Regions from separate parts of the Streptomyces sp. NPDC041129 genome, predicted to be linked through region 1. Evidence: riboswitches for the same ligand, from Rfam matches in the RefSeq annotation. Region 1 holds a riboswitch; the other holds the start of a gene.

Region 1 (7,332 bases):
GCACCACCCTGGACCCGGAAGAAGCCGAAGGACTGCGCGGACCGACATGAACCACGCCCAGCTCACCGCCCTCGGACGTGCCCTCAGGCTGCTCGGGGAGCACGGGGAGACCCTGTCCGCCGACACCCCGGACGCCCGGCTGCACGAGGTCAAGGCCGATCTGCGGCGCGCCCTCGACCTGCTGGACGAGACCGTGGGGGCGGGGGCGCCCAGCACCCGGTGTCCCGAGCATCCGCACGGGCCCGTCGACAAGAGCGCGCCCGATCTGTGTCTGCTGTGCGAGACCCGCAGAAGGGCCGCCCGGCGCTCGGAGTACCAGAGCGGGGGCCGGGCGCAGGCCGGGGAGGCGCCCGCCGGCGCGACCTCGCGCTACGGCGTCCGCGCCGACCGCCCCCAGCCCCAGCAGCGGTGGCTGCCGGAGGCGTGGAACGGCCGGGAGTGGCAGCTCTGCGGGACGCCCCGGCGGGACCGGCGGGAGGCCGAGGCGTATCTCGCCGCCCAGCGGCGCGGGTCCCGGCCGGCGATGGCGTACCGGCTGGTGCACGAGTTCACCGACTACGAGGTGCTGCGGGTGTGGGGGACGCCCGTCCAGGTCGACATCGAGCCGATGGGCAACCTCTAGACGTCCCCGCACACGTCAGCTGAGGGTCTGCAGCGCCGCCGCGTCGTACGGCTTCAGCTCGTCGAAGCGGTCGCCGAGCACCTTGGCCGCCCACTCGGGGTCCTGGAGCAGGGCGCGGCCGACGGCGACCATGTCGAACTCCTCGGCCTCCAGCCGGTCCAGCAGGTTGTCGATGCCCTTGACCGGGGAGCCCTCGCCCTGGAAGGCGCTGATGAAGTCGCCGTCGAGGCCGACCGAGCCGACGCTGATGACCGGCTTGCCGGTGAGCTTCTTCGTCCAGCCCGCGAGGTTCAGGTCGGAGCCCTCGAACTCGGGGAGCCAGTAGCGGCGGGTGGAGGCGTGGAAGACGTCGACGCCGGCGGCGACGAGCGGGGCGAGGATCGCCTCCAGCTCCTCGGGGGTCTCGGCGAGACGGGCGTCGTAGGCCTCCTGCTTCCACTGCGAGAAGCGGAAGATGACCGGGAAGTCCGGGGAGACGGCGGCGCGGACGGCCGCCACGATCTGCGCGGCGAAGGTGGTGCGGGCGACCGGGTCGCCGCCGTAGGCGTCGGTGCGGCGGTTGGTGCCCTCCCACAGGAACTGGTCGAGCAGGTAGCCGTGGGCGCCGTGCAGCTCCACGCCGTCGAAGCCGATGCGCTCGGCGTCGGCCGCGGCCTGGGCGAAGGCGCCGATGACGGCGTCGATGTCGTCCTGGGTCATGGGCGTGGCGTCCTCGGTGCCGTCCACGCGCAGCCCGGAGGGGCCGTGGGAGGGGGCGTCCGGGTTGGGGTTCTGGCCCTGCTTGCGGACCGTGCCGATGTGCCAGAGCTGCGGCACGATGGTGCCGCCCGCCTCGTGCACGGCCTCGACGACCTTCGCCCAGCCGGCGAGCTGCTCCTCGCCGTGGAACCGGGGCACGCGGCTGCTGCCGCCGGCCGACTCGTGGCCCACGTAGGTGCCCTCGGTGACGATCAGGCCGACGCCGGCGGCGGCGCGCCGGGCGTAGTACGACACCACGTCCTCGCCGGGGATGCCGCCCGGGGAGAACATCCGGGTCATCGGCGCCATCACGATGCGGTTGGGGACGGTGAGGCCGCCCAGCGTGATCGGGCGGGAGAGGATCTGGGCCGCGCGGGAGGCGGGGGGCGGCGTGACGGTCACGTGGGGGCTCCTCGGGGACTACTGGGTATACCGACGGGTATGTGCGCACGCATTGTTGCAGCTCCTTAAGCAACCTCCCAGGGCCTGTCCCACATTCCGCTTGCGGTCGGTGAGCGCTGTGATCCCGGACACGCCCGAGGGCGGCACCCCCTGCCACTGGCAGGAAGTGCCGCCCTCGGAAAGGACAGGCCGATCCGCGCGGGATCAGAAGTCCATGTCACCGCCCGGCATGCCGCCCGGAGCGGCCGCGGCGGCCTTCTCCGGCTTGTCGGCGATGACGGCCTCGGTGGTGAGGAACAGCGCGGCGATGGAGGCAGCGTTCTGCAGCGCGGAACGGGTCACCTTCGCCGGGTCGATGATGCCCTCGGCGACCAGGTCGACGTACTCGCCGGTCGCGGCGTTCAGGCCGTGGCCCGGGGTCAGGTTGCGCACCTTCTCCACCACGACACCGCCCTCGAGGCCGGCGTTGACGGCGATCTGCTTCAGCGGGGCCTCGAGCGCGAGCTTCACGGCCTGGGCGCCGGTCGCCTCGTCACCCTCGAGCTCCAGCTTCTCGAAGACCTGGGAGGCCTGCAGCAGGGCCACGCCACCACCGGCGACGATGCCCTCCTCGACGGCGGCCTTCGCGTTGCGGACGGCGTCCTCGATGCGGTGCTTGCGCTCCTTGAGCTCCACCTCGGTGGCGGCACCGGCCTTGATGACCGCGACACCGCCGGCGAGCTTCGCCAGGCGCTCCTGCAGCTTCTCGCGGTCGTAGTCCGAGTCGCTGTTCTCGATCTCGGCGCGGATCTGGTTCACGCGGCCGTTGACCTGCTCCGAGGAGCCGGCACCGTCGACGATGGTGGTCTCGTCCTTGGTGATGACGACCTTGCGGGCGCGGCCCAGGAGGTCCAGGGTCGCGTTCTCCAGCTTGAGGCCGACCTCCTCGGAGATGACCTCGCCGCCCGTGAGGATGGCGATGTCGCCGAGCATGGCCTTGCGGCGGTCGCCGAAGCCCGGGGCCTTGACGGCGACGGACTTGAAGGTGCCGCGGATCTTGTTGACCACCAGGGTCGACAGGGCCTCGCCCTCGACGTCCTCGGCGATGATCAGCAGCGGCTTGCCCGACTGCATGACCTTCTCCAGCAGCGGGAGCAGGTCCTTGACCGAGCCGATCTTGGAGTTGGCGATGAGGATGTACGGGTCCTCGAGCGACGCCTCCATGCGCTCCATGTCGGTCGCGAAGTAGGCGGAGATGTAGCCCTTGTCGAAGCGCATGCCCTCGGTGAGCTCGAGCTCGAGGCCGAAGGTGTTGCTCTCCTCGACGGTGATGACGCCTTCCTTGCCGACCTTGTCCATGGCCTCGGCGATGAGCTCGCCGATCTGGGTGTCGGCGGCGGAGATGGACGCGGTGGAGGCGATCTGCTCCTTGGTCTCGACGTCCTTCGCCTGCTCCAGCAGGGCGGCGGAGACGGCCTCGACGGCCTTCTCGATACCGCGCTTCAGGGCCATCGGGTTGGCACCGGCGGCGACGTTGCGCAGGCCTTCCTTGACCAGGGCCTGGGCGAGCACGGTCGCGGTGGTCGTACCGTCACCGGCGACGTCGTCCGTCTTCTTGGCGACTTCCTTGACCAGCTCGGCGCCGATCTTCTCGTACGGGTCCTCGAGCTCGATCTCCTTGGCGATGGAGACACCATCGTTGGTGATCGTGGGGGCACCCCACTTCTTCTCGAGGACGACGTTGCGGCCCTTGGGGCCGAGCGTCACCTTGACGGCGTCCGCGAGCTGGTTCATGCCGCGCTCGAGGCCGCGCCGCGCCTCCTCGTCGAACGCGATGATCTTGGCCATGTGAAGTGGTCCCTCCAGGACTGGGGGTGATTCCTTCGGACCGCGCCCGCGCCCGCGACGGACGGCTCGCCGGCCCCGTGGTTCCTTGCCCCACTTGGCCTGCGGGCCTCACCGACCCGGTCCTCACTGTCACTCTCACCTTCAGAGTGCTAACGCAATGATTAGCACTCGGCATGGTCGAGTGCAAGCGCCTCCCGGGGTACGGGCGCCCCCGTCAGCCACCCGCGAACGGGGGCACGGGCACAGCGAAGGGCCCGCACCCTGTGCGAGGTGCGGGCCCTTCGTGCAAGAAACGTTCAGGCGCTGAGGCGAACCATGTCGGCCTGCGGGCCCTTCTGGCCCTGCGAGATCTCGAACTCCACCCGCTGACCCTCTTCCAGGGTGCGGTAGCCGTCCATCTGAATGGCGCTGTAGTGGACGAATACGTCCGCACCACCGTCGACCGCGATGAAGCCGTACCCCTTCTCCGCGTTGAACCACTTGACGGTGCCCTGAGCCATGCCTAACTCCCCTATTACTGGCCCTTGCACAGATCCACACTTCGCGGACCCGGGTCAGACCTCACCCCCCATTGGCCGGGGGCGTGCGCCGGAACGCGTCGACCGCCGCTGAATGTATCTGCCCAACTGCCGTCTGCAACAGGTCAATCGGACGAGAAATATGGACGCGAACGGTCCGGAATGTAGCGTGAATTCGCCCGAATTCAGGGCAAATCGGGCCCCATAAAATGCGCAAAAGCCGCAGAAAGCACCCACACTTTGGCTATTTCTTGTCGGGTGCACCGCGGTGAATCCAAGGCTCCTGACCCATGGTCCGGGAGCGGCTTCCCCAACTCTACCGCGCTCAATCACGCAGAATGGCCCCCTCCGTTTCTCGCACGGGGGAGGCCATTCAATGAACAATCGGTAACCGGCGTTACCGAAGGTAATGATCGGTCATTCTGTCAGCCGCCGGCGACGGCCGGAATGATGGAGACACCGGCGCCGTCCGGAGTCGCGGTCTGCAGGCCCTGCTCGAAACGGACATCGTCGTCGTTGACGTACACGTTGACGAAGCGGCGCAGCTTGCCCTGGTCGTCCAGCACCCGCGCGGCGATCCCGGTGTGGTTCTTCTCCAGGTTCTCGATGACCTCGGCGAGGTTCGCGCCCTCGGCGGCGACCTCGGCCTGCCCGCCGGTGTAGGTGCGCAGGATGGTGGGGATGCGAACGGTCACGCTCATGCGAGGCCAGCCTCTCGGAAGGAGTCCAGGTTCGGGCGGATGGTGGCGGTGAGGCCGGTGCCGGCCACCGCGTCGAGGGTCTTGAGGCCGTCGCCGGTGTTGAGGACGACGGTGGTCTTCGCCGGGTCCAGCACGCCTTCCTTGAGCAGCTTGCGGGTGACGCCGACGGTCACCCCGCCCGCCGTCTCCGCGAAGATGCCCTCGGTCCGGGCCAGCAGCTTGATCGCGTCCACGACCTCCTCGTCCGTCACGTCCTCCACCGCTCCGCCGGTGCGGCGCGCGATGTCCAGGACGTACGGCCCGTCGGCCGGGTTGCCGATGGCGAGGGACTTGGCGATGGTGTTCGGCTTCTGCGGCCGCACGACGTCGTGGCCCGCCTTGTACGCGGTCGACACCGGCGAGCAGCCCTCGGCCTGGGCGCCGAAGATCTTGTACGGCCTGTCCTCGACCAGGCCGAGCTTGATCAGCTCCTGCAGACCCTTGTCGATCTTCGTGAGCTGGGAGCCGGAGGCGATCGGGACCACGATCTGGTCCGGCAGCCGCCAGCCGAGCTGCTCGCAGATCTCGTACGCCAGCGTCTTGGAGCCCTCGGCGTAGTACGGCCGCAGGTTGACGTTGACGAAGCCCCAGCCCTCGCCGGCCGGGTCGCCGATCAGCTCGGAGCAGAAGCGGTTCACGTCGTCGTAGTTGCCCTCGATCCCGACGAGCTCGCCGCCGTAGACCGCGGCCATGACGACCTTGCCCTGCTCCAGGTCGTGGGGGATGAACACGCAGGAGCGGAAGCCGGCCCGGGCGGCGGCGGCGCCGACGGCACCGGCGAGGTTGCCGGTGGAGGAGCAGGACAGGGTGGTGAAGCCGAAGGCGCGGGCGGCCTCCAGGGCCTGGGCGACGACGCGGTCCTTGAAGGAGTGCGTCGGGTTGCCGGAGTCGTCCTTGACGTACAGCCCGCCGGGGACGCCCAGCTCGCCGGCCAGGTTGTCGGCCTTGACGAGCTTGGTCCAGCCGGGGTTGATGTTCGGCTTCTCGGCCACGTCCGCGGGGACGGGCAGCAGGGGTGCGTAGCGCCAGATGTTCGCGGGGCCCGCCTCGATGCGCCGGCGCAGCTCTTCGGTGTCGTAGGCGGAGAAGTCGTAGGCGATCTCCAGCGGGCCGAAACACTCCTCGCACGCGAAGACCGGTCCGAGGGGTACCCGGTGGCCGCATTCGCGACAGCTCAGGGCAGCGGCGGGGCCGAGATCGACGGCGGGATTGCTGGTGCTTGCAACTGTCTGCACAGCCATGGAGGCGAGGCCCTTTCTCCTCATCTTCCTCACGACGCATCTCGCCGTGAGACGGATTTGGCACCTTCCCTGGCCGGGAGCCTCGCGCGAAACGAGTGCGGCTCAGGGGGGTTGCCGGGGCTTCATCGGGCCGTGTCCCTCTGCCCCTCTGGATGAGCGGTATTCGGTTGTGAACGCCGGGCGACCCCCGACATGCGATGGTCATCGGCGTTGTTCAAGACTGTAACCGACGGCCGGGACAGTTGAGATAGTCGTCCGAACCGCGAGATGCATCACCCCCCTCAACAGGTGTGATCACGACAGTGAGGAGCCGCAGACCGTGCTGGAAGAAGTCGAGCGCTGGCTGGCCACCCGCTCCTGGTCCGTGGCCGACCGCCCGTTGCACGGAGTCCTGGCCGCCAAGCAGCGCACCGGGCAGTCCGTCTCCGTCGTCCTGCCCGCGCTGAACGAGGAGGAGACGGTCGGCGACATCGTCGCCGTCATCCGTCACGACCTCATGCGGCAGACTCCGCTGGTCGACGAGATCGTCGTCGTCGACTCCGGCTCCACCGACCGCACCGCGGAGGTCGCCGCCGCGGCCGGCGCCCGGGTGGTGCACCGCGACAGCGTCCTGCCGCGCATACCGGCCGTCCCCGGCAAGGGCGAGGTGCTGTGGCGCTCGCTGCTGGCGACGAGCGGGGACATCGTCTGCTTCATCGACGCCGACCTGAGGGAGTTCTCCTCCGACTTCGTCCTCGGCATCGTCGGCCCGCTGCTCACCGACCCGGACGTCGACCTGGTCAAGGCGATGTACGACCGCCCGCTCACCGTGCCCGACGGGCGCGCCTCCGGCACGGCCGCCGCAGGGCAGGGCGGCCGGGTCACCGAGCTGATGGCCCGCCCGCTGCTGAACATGCACTGGCCGCAGCTCGCCGGCTTCGTGCAGCCGCTGGGCGGGGAGTACGCGGGCCGCCGCTCGCTGCTGGAGCAGCTCCCGTTCCCGGTGGGCTACGGCGTGGAGCTGGGCATGCTGGTGGACGCGCTGCACATGGTGGGGCTGGACGCGCTGGCCCAGGTGGACGTCGGGGTGCGCAGGCACCGGCACCAGGACGGGCAGGCGCTCGGCCGGATGGCCGCGGCGATCTACCGCACCGCCCAGCTCCGGCTGGCCCGCGGCCACCTCGTGAGGCCCTCGCTCACCCAGTTCGAGCGCGGCGAGGACGGGTTCGAGCCGCGCACCTACTCGGTGGACACCGAGGAGCGGC
Region 2 (7,332 bases), on a different contig from region 1:
CTTGTGAGTGATCACCCGTTCGGAGGTTCGAGCCCAGACCCTAGTGACCCAGTTGTGATCAGTTCAAATCCCCGCGGCAAAAAATCCGGTGACGCAACGCATTCTTTGCACACAACTCACGTGCGGTGATGCCCGATTGACACTACGTTGCGTGACGATACGGCCAATTCGGGCATTGCATATGCGCGTTGCACGTTCAGGACAGTCGCTTCAGAAGTACCGCAGAGGCGACGGGACGGGCACCGGCGCGGGCGACCCCGTCGGCCACCTCCCGGTCGGTCGAGGCGACGATGACCGGGCGGCCCGGCGGCTCGGCGCGCACGAGCTGACGGATCAGCTCGTCCGCCGTGACGCCCGGCTTGGAGAACAGCACCCGCACCCCGCGCGGCGGCGCGAGCAGCACCGGCGCGGCCAGCTCGGCGCCGTCGAAGACACAGGTCACCTCGGCACCGGTCTGCGCGGCGAGCGCCGAGAGCTGGCCCAGCAGGCGCAGCCGCTGCTTCTCCAGCGGCATCTGGGGATAGCCGGTCTTGGTGACGTTGTAGCCGTCGACGACCAGATGCGCCTGCGGCAGCGCCAGCAACTGGTCGAGGATCGCCGGGTCGTTCTCGGACAGCGCGCGGGCCGCGATGTCCTTCGGGGTCATCCGTCCCGGTTCGACCGCGTCCACGGTCTCGGCCGGGCGTACGGAGACCGGCGGCAGGGCGAGTTCACGCCGGAGCCCCTGGGCGGCGTCCAGCATGGTGTCCAGCAGCAGCCGCACCCGCATGTCCTCCACGCTGCGGCCCTCACGGGCCGCCCGGCGGGTGGCCTCCAGCGCCGCCTCGGCCTCACCAAGGCGTGCCTTGAGCCGCCGGGACTCGCTCTCGGCCGCCGAAAGCTGCGCGTGCCCCTCGGCGCGCACGGCGTCGATCTCGCCGCGGACCTTGCGCAGCGCGGCCTCGCCGCGCTTGACGTCGCTGAGCGCGGCACGCAGCTTGCGGTGCAGCGACTCCGCCTCCCGTTTCGCCGACTCCGCCTCGGCGCGCAGCCGTTCGGTCTCGGCGCGGGTCTGCTCGCGGGCCTGGTCCAGCTCGGCGCGCAGCCGCTCGAGTTCGGCGCGGCTCTCTTCGTCGGCCCGCTCGGCGTCGGCGCGCTGCGCCTCCTCGCCGGCCGCGGTGACCAGCTTCACCCAGCCCACGGGCCGCAGTACGTAGGCCGCGGCCGCCACATCGAGCGGGTCCGCGGCCGGGGGCGGCGAGCCGGAGTCGAGGGCGCCGGAGAGTTCCGGCTGCGCCTCTCTGAACTTCTCCCCGATCCGCTGCCGGAACAGCGTGTCGGTCTCCAGCGCCGCCGCCATCGCGTTGCCGGCGAACTTGGCCCGTCGATTGGGGGCGAACCGGGCGTACTGCCGCAACTGGGCGGGCAGTTCCGTCACGGTCAGCAGACCGAAGCCGTCCGAGACGATCTGCACGACCCGCCGGCGCACGCCGTCGGGCAGCGGACGGTCAAGCACCTCAGCGGTGCCGTCGCCCGGCCCCCCGCCTGCGGTCTCCACCATCCGTCACACCCCAATACCTCTACGGGGCCCGCTCCGCTCAGGAGCCGGCGCCCGGCCTGTCCACGAGTTCCACCTGGTCCACCGCGTTGCACCAGCGGCAGCGGACCGACTCGATGGTCTCACTGACCACCTCGCGCTCCTCCACCGTCGGCTCGCCCGCGAGGTCGAGGTGAACGTACTCGACGACCTTCGACGAGCGGGTCACGTCGAAGCGGGTGAGGTTGCCGCAGAGGGCGCAGCGCCATCGTGTCGTGGCGGTCGGCAGGGGAACCGTCATCGTGACTGTTCGCTTCCTTCTCGGGTCGTCCGCGCCGCTCCCCGACGCGTGTGGCTCGTAACCCTACGGCCTGCCGGTCGCTCGCCGCCCGTCCGTTCACGGCGGCGAGGCGGTCTGTCGGCTTGCGTCCCGTTACGTCATGCTCTGTAGTCATGATCCGCACCTGGGGCACGGCGGCCCGCGGAGCGTTCCGGGCGGTCCGGGGCGTCTCCGCGCCGATGACGTACGTCCTCCTCGTCCTGTGCACCCTGATCTTCGTGCTCGGCCCGGCCTCCGGCCTCACCCCGGCGTACGGCTCGGGCGGGGCGCTGTTCGCGGCGCAGCGGGCGTACTTCCGGCACTGGGGCGTGGTCCCGGCCGAGCTGTTCGACCCGTCGGTCCGGGCGGCCCTGACCCCGGCCACCGCCCTGTTCGTGCACGGCAGCTGGGTGCATCTGCTCGGCAACATGCTCTTCCTCTTCGTCTTCGGGCTGATGACCGAGGAACGGATGGGCCGGGTGGAGTTCGCCCTCTTCTACGTCGGCTGCGGTTACCTGGCCCTGCTGGGCTACGCGGCCGCCAACGTCACCTCCGGACAGTCGCTGGTGGGCGCCTCGGGGGCGATCTCGGCGGTCCTCGGAGCGTTCCTGTACCTGTTCCCCCGTGCCCGTGTGACCAGTCTCCTCCCCTTCCTGTTCTTCCTCCCCCTGCGTTTCCCGGCCTGGGTCGTGCTGCCCTTCTGGGCGGCCCTGCAGTGGCTCGCGGCGGGCCGGGCCGGCCAGGGCCCCGGGGTCGCCTATCTCGCCCACCTGATCGGCTTCGGCCTCGGCTTCGGCTACGCGTGGGTGCGCTACGGGCCGACCACTAGAGTGAGGTCCGCACCGGCCCCGGCACCCGAGGGAGAGAACCAGCCGTGATCACCGCGATTGTCCTCATCAAGACCAGCGTGGACCGGATCCCCGAGATCGCGGAGCAGATCGCTTCGCTGGATTCGGTGAGCGAGGTTTTCTCCGTCACCGGCACCTACGACCTGATCGCCATGGTGCGGGTGCGGCAGCACGAGGACCTGGCCGACGTCATCCCGGGGCGGATCAGCAAGATCCCCGGCGTGGAGGGCACCGACACACACGTCGCGTTCCGCACGTACTCCCAGCACGACCTGGAGGCGGCGTTCGCGATCGGTCTCGACTCGTGAACGCCGCCCCCTAGAGCCTGTCGCTCGGGTCAGGCCTGGTCGCGCACCGGCACGCAGCGGCCGTCCTCGGTGCGGTAGCGCCACCGCGCGCCGTCGCGGACCAGTTCCCGCACCGCGTCGACGAAGCGCTCGACGTGCTCGTCGGGCGTGCCCGCCCCGAAGCTGACCCGGACGGCGTTCAGGGACTTCTCACCGGGCGCGGCCTCCGGCGCCCCGCACTCGCCCTGGGTCCGCGGGTCGCCGCCCAGCAGGGTGCGGACCAGCGGGTGGGCGCAGAACAGGCCGTCGCGCACGCCGATGCCGTACTCGGCGGAGAGCGCGGCGGCGAAGTGGGAGCTGTTCCAGCCCTCGACGACGAAGGAGAGCACGCCGACCCGCGGGGCGTCGTCGCCGAACAGGGAGAGCACCCTGACCTCCGGCACCTCGGCGAGACCCGCCCGGACCCGGGCGATCAGGTGCTGCTCGCGGGCCACGAGTGCGTCCCAGCCGGCCTCGGTGAGGGCCTTGCAGGCGGAGGCGATGGAGTAGGCGCCGATGACGTTCGGGGAGCCGGCCTCGTGGCGCGCGGCGCTCTCGTGCCACTCCACGTCCACTCCCCCGTCCTCGCGCCGCGTGACCTTGCGGCTGGCGCCGCCGCCCGCCAGGTACGGCCCGGCCGCGGCCAGCCAGTCGGCGCGGCCGGCCAGCACGCCGGAGCCGAAGGGCGCGTACAGCTTGTGACCGGAGAAGGCCACCCAGTCGACGTCCAGGTCCCGGACCGACACCGGGTGGTGCGGGGCGAGCTGGGCGGCGTCCAGGACGATCCGGGCCCCGTGCGCGTGGGCCGCGGCGGCCAGCTCGCGCACCGGCCACAGCTCCCCGGTGACGTTGGAGGCGCCGGTGACGCACACCAGGGCCGGGCCGTACGGGTCGCGGTCGGCGAGGGCCCGCTCCAGGGTCTCCACGGCCTGCCGCGGGGTGCGCGGCGCGTCGAGGACGGTCACCCTCGCGTCCTGCCACGGCAGCAGCGCGGCGTGGTGCTCGGTCTCGAAGACGAAGACCTCGCAGCCGGCCGGGAGCGCGCGGGCGAGGAGGTTCAGGGAGTCGGTGGTCGACCGGGTGAAGACCACCTGGTCGCTCCGGCGGCAGTCGAGGAATCCGGCGACCGTCCGGCGGGCGTTCTCGAACAGGTCGGTGGAGAGCTGGGAGAGGTAGCCGGCGCCACGGTGGACGCTGCCGTAGTAGGGCGCGTAGGCGGCGACGTCGTCCCAGACGCGCTGCAGGGCGGGGGCGCTGGCGGCGTAGTCCAGCGCGGCGTAGGTGACCTCGCCGCCCGTCACGAGCGGGACGGTGACGTCACGGCCCAGAACGGGCAGCTGGTCACAAATGGTCTGGGTGGCGGCAGCGGTGGAGACGGACATGGGTGAACTCCCGTGAGGCAGGCCGGTGTCACCGTGCGAGCGGTACGGCTCGAAGCACGGCGGAAGATGAAAAGGGGTACGCGGAGGCGGGGCTCTACGCCCTATCGCATTCGCTTGCTCACAGAAGGCTCCCTCGACGACCAGGACCCCTGGTCCCGCGCCCCGTCAGGAGCCGCGCGAGGGGTCCGCGCTTGCCGTGGACCTCGCTGCCCACGACCTGGTCCTCACCCGGGGCACCCCGCCACGGACGGAGGGTTGCCGGACAGCCGGCCGGGGCCGAATGGCTGTCACTCATGACCTGGTTCAGTATCCTGCCACACGATCTCCGGTGCGCAAGGCGCGGTCCGGCATCCGGACCGCGCCCCGCGTCGCACCGGGCGGGTGTCAGGCGTTGCTGGCCGTCACCCACCGCTCCAGCGTTCGCTTCGCCGCCCCGCTGTCGATCGACTCCGCCGCCCTCGCCATGCCCGCGCGCAGCTGCTCGGTGAGCGGCTGGTCGGCCGGATGCAGGGCGACCAGCGCCGCCGCCGAGTTCAGCAGCACCGCGTCCCGGACGGGGCCGTGCTCGCCGTCCAGTACGCGCCGGGCCACCTCGGCGTTGTACGAGGCGTCGGCGCCGCGCAGCGCCTCCACGGGGACCAGCCCGATGCCGGCGTCCCGCGGGTCGAAGCGCTCCTCGGCGACCTTGCCGTCCCGGACCACCCACACCCGGGACGTCGAGGTGGTGGTCAGCTCGTCCAGGCCGTCGTCGCCCCGGAACACCAGGGCGGAGTTCCCGCGCTCGGCGAGGACCCCGGCCACGATCGGCGCCATGCGCGGATCGGCCACACCGACCGCCTGGGCGCGCACCTTGGCCGGGTTGGTCAGCGGGCCGAGCACATTGAAGGTGGTACGGATGCCCAACTGGCCGCGGGCCGCCGCGACATGGCGCAGCGACGGGTGGAACTTCACGGCGAAGCAGATGGTGATGCCGGCCTCCTCGGCGACCTCGGCGACCCGCCGCGGGGTCAGGCCCAGGTTGATGCCGAGCTTCTCCAGGACGTCGGACGAGCCGGAGGCGGAGGACGCGGCGCGGTTGCCGTGCTTGACGACCTTCGTGCCGGTGCCGGCGACGACGATCGACGACATGGTGGAGATGTTCACCGTCTTCGCGCCGTCGCCGCCGGTGCCGACGATGTCGACGGCCGGCCCGGGCACCTCGATCACATTGGCGTGCTCGTACATGGTCCGCACGAGGCCGGTGATCTCCTGGACCGTCTCGCCCTTGGCGCGCAGCGCCACCATGAACCCGGCGATCTGGGCGTCGGTCGCCTCGCCGCGCATGATGCGGTCCATCGCCCAGGCCGTCTCGTCGGCGGACAGGTCCCGGCCGTCCAGCAGGCCGTTCAGCAGGGCGGGCCAGGAACGGCCCGCCGCGGTGTCGCCTCCAGCGGGGGTCACAGCGCTCATAGCCGCTCCTGGGTTTCGTCGCAGAACAGTGTGCTCCCACCCTATCCAGCCCTGGACACGGCGAAGGGCCCCGTCCGCAAGCCGGACGGGGCCCTTCGACTGTGGCGTGGCGACGCTCGGGGATCAGTGGTGGCCGTGGCCGCTCGTGATCTCCCGGTATTCCTCGACGGTGGCCTTCGGGATCTGGTTGTCCTCGCCGTAGTAGGCGTTGCTGAGCTTGGCGCGCAGCTTCTCGGACCCCTTCACCTTGCGCTCGACACCGTTCTCGTCCACCGTCGGGCCGATCTCGGCCGGCTCGTACTGGTGGTGGGCGGTCAGGGTGTGGAGCTGCTCCTGGCTGAGCGGCTCGTGGATCTCGATGAACTCACCGTGCGGCAGGCGCTTGATGATGCCCGTCTCGCGGCCGTGCAGCACCTTCTCGCGGTCCCGGCGCTGCAGGCCGAGGCAGATCCGCTTGGTGACGAGGAAGGCGATGACCGGTCCGGCGAAGAAGGAGATCCGGACGAACCACGTGACCGCGTTCAGCGACAGGCTGAAGTGGGTGGCGAAGAGGTCGTTGCCACCGCCGACCAGACCGACCATGTACACCGTGATCCAGGCGACGCCGAAGCCGGTGCGCGTCGGGGCGTTGCGCGGGCGGTCCAGGATGTGGTGCTCGCTCTTGTCCCCGGTGACCCAGGACTCGATGAACGGGTAGAGCGCGATCGCGGCGAGCACCAGGCCGAAGAGGACCAGCGGGATGAACACGCCCAGGACGAGCGTGTGACCCCAGAAGTTGATCTCCCAGCCCGGCATGTAGCGGACCAGACCCTCGGCGAAGCCCATGTACCAGTCCGGCTGGGCGCCGGTGGACACCTGGTCCGGCCGGTAGGGGCCCATGGCCCAGATCGGGTTGATCTGGGTGACCGCGGCGATGGCCGCGATCACGCCGAAGACCAGGAAGAAGAAGCCTCCGGCCTTGGCCATGTACACCGGCAGCAGCGGCATGCCGACGACGTTGTTGTTGCTCTTCCCGGGACCCGCGAACTGCGTGTGCTTGTGGTAGAAGACCAGGATCAGGTGGCCCACCATCAGGCCGAGCATGATGCCCGGCAGCAGCAGGATGTGGATCGAGTAGAACCGGGCCACGAAGTCGTGGCCGGGGAACTCGCCGCCGAAGAGGAAGTACGAGATGTACGTGCCGACGATCGGCATGGACAGGATCGCACCCTCGGTGAAGCGCACACCGGTGCCGGAGAGCAGGTCGTCCGGGAGCGAGTAACCGGTGAAGCCGGTGAACATGCCCAGGACGAACAGCAGGAAGCCGAACAGCCAGTTGATCTCACGCGGCTTGCGGAACGCGCCGGTGAAGAACACGCGCATCATGTGCACGAACATGCCGGCGAGGAAGATCAGCGCGGCCCAGTGGTGGATCTGCCGGATGAGCAGGCCACCGCGCACGTCGAAGGAGATGTGCAGGGTCGAGTTGAACGCCTCGGACATCAGCTGTCCC

Evidence for each region. A riboswitch is a leader RNA that binds a small molecule or an ion and turns the genes downstream of it on or off. The one in region 1 is predicted to bind S-adenosylmethionine.
Region 2: another riboswitch for S-adenosylmethionine. It lies ahead of ACZ6B1_RS22365 (aminotransferase class V-fold PLP-dependent enzyme); the one in region 1 lies ahead of thrC (threonine synthase).

What each region holds. Positions count from the first base shown of each region.
Region 1 is NZ_JBVIYV010000004.1:349,075-356,406, forward strand. Features, by position in the region: gene ACZ6B1_RS17225 (hypothetical protein) at 47-622, shown strand; gene ACZ6B1_RS17230 (NADH:flavin oxidoreductase) at 638-1,762, opposite strand; gene groL (chaperonin GroEL) at 1,967-3,589, opposite strand; gene ACZ6B1_RS17240 (cold-shock protein) at 3,886-4,089, opposite strand; gene ACZ6B1_RS17245 (MoaD/ThiS family protein) at 4,533-4,808, opposite strand; gene thrC (threonine synthase) at 4,805-6,088, opposite strand; SAM riboswitch class I at 6,106-6,247, opposite strand; gene ACZ6B1_RS17255 (glucosyl-3-phosphoglycerate synthase) at 6,408-7,332, shown strand, end outside.
Region 2 is NZ_JBVIYV010000007.1:6,112-13,443, reverse strand. Features, by position in the region: gene ACZ6B1_RS22385 (NYN domain-containing protein) at 197-1,540, opposite strand; gene ACZ6B1_RS22380 (hypothetical protein) at 1,578-1,817, opposite strand; gene ACZ6B1_RS22375 (rhomboid family intramembrane serine protease) at 1,970-2,713, shown strand; gene ACZ6B1_RS22370 (Lrp/AsnC family transcriptional regulator) at 2,710-2,991, shown strand; gene ACZ6B1_RS22365 (aminotransferase class V-fold PLP-dependent enzyme) at 3,021-4,391, opposite strand; SAM riboswitch class IV at 4,574-4,690, opposite strand; gene trpD (anthranilate phosphoribosyltransferase) at 4,776-5,840, opposite strand; gene qcrB (cytochrome bc1 complex cytochrome b subunit) at 5,964-7,332, opposite strand, start outside.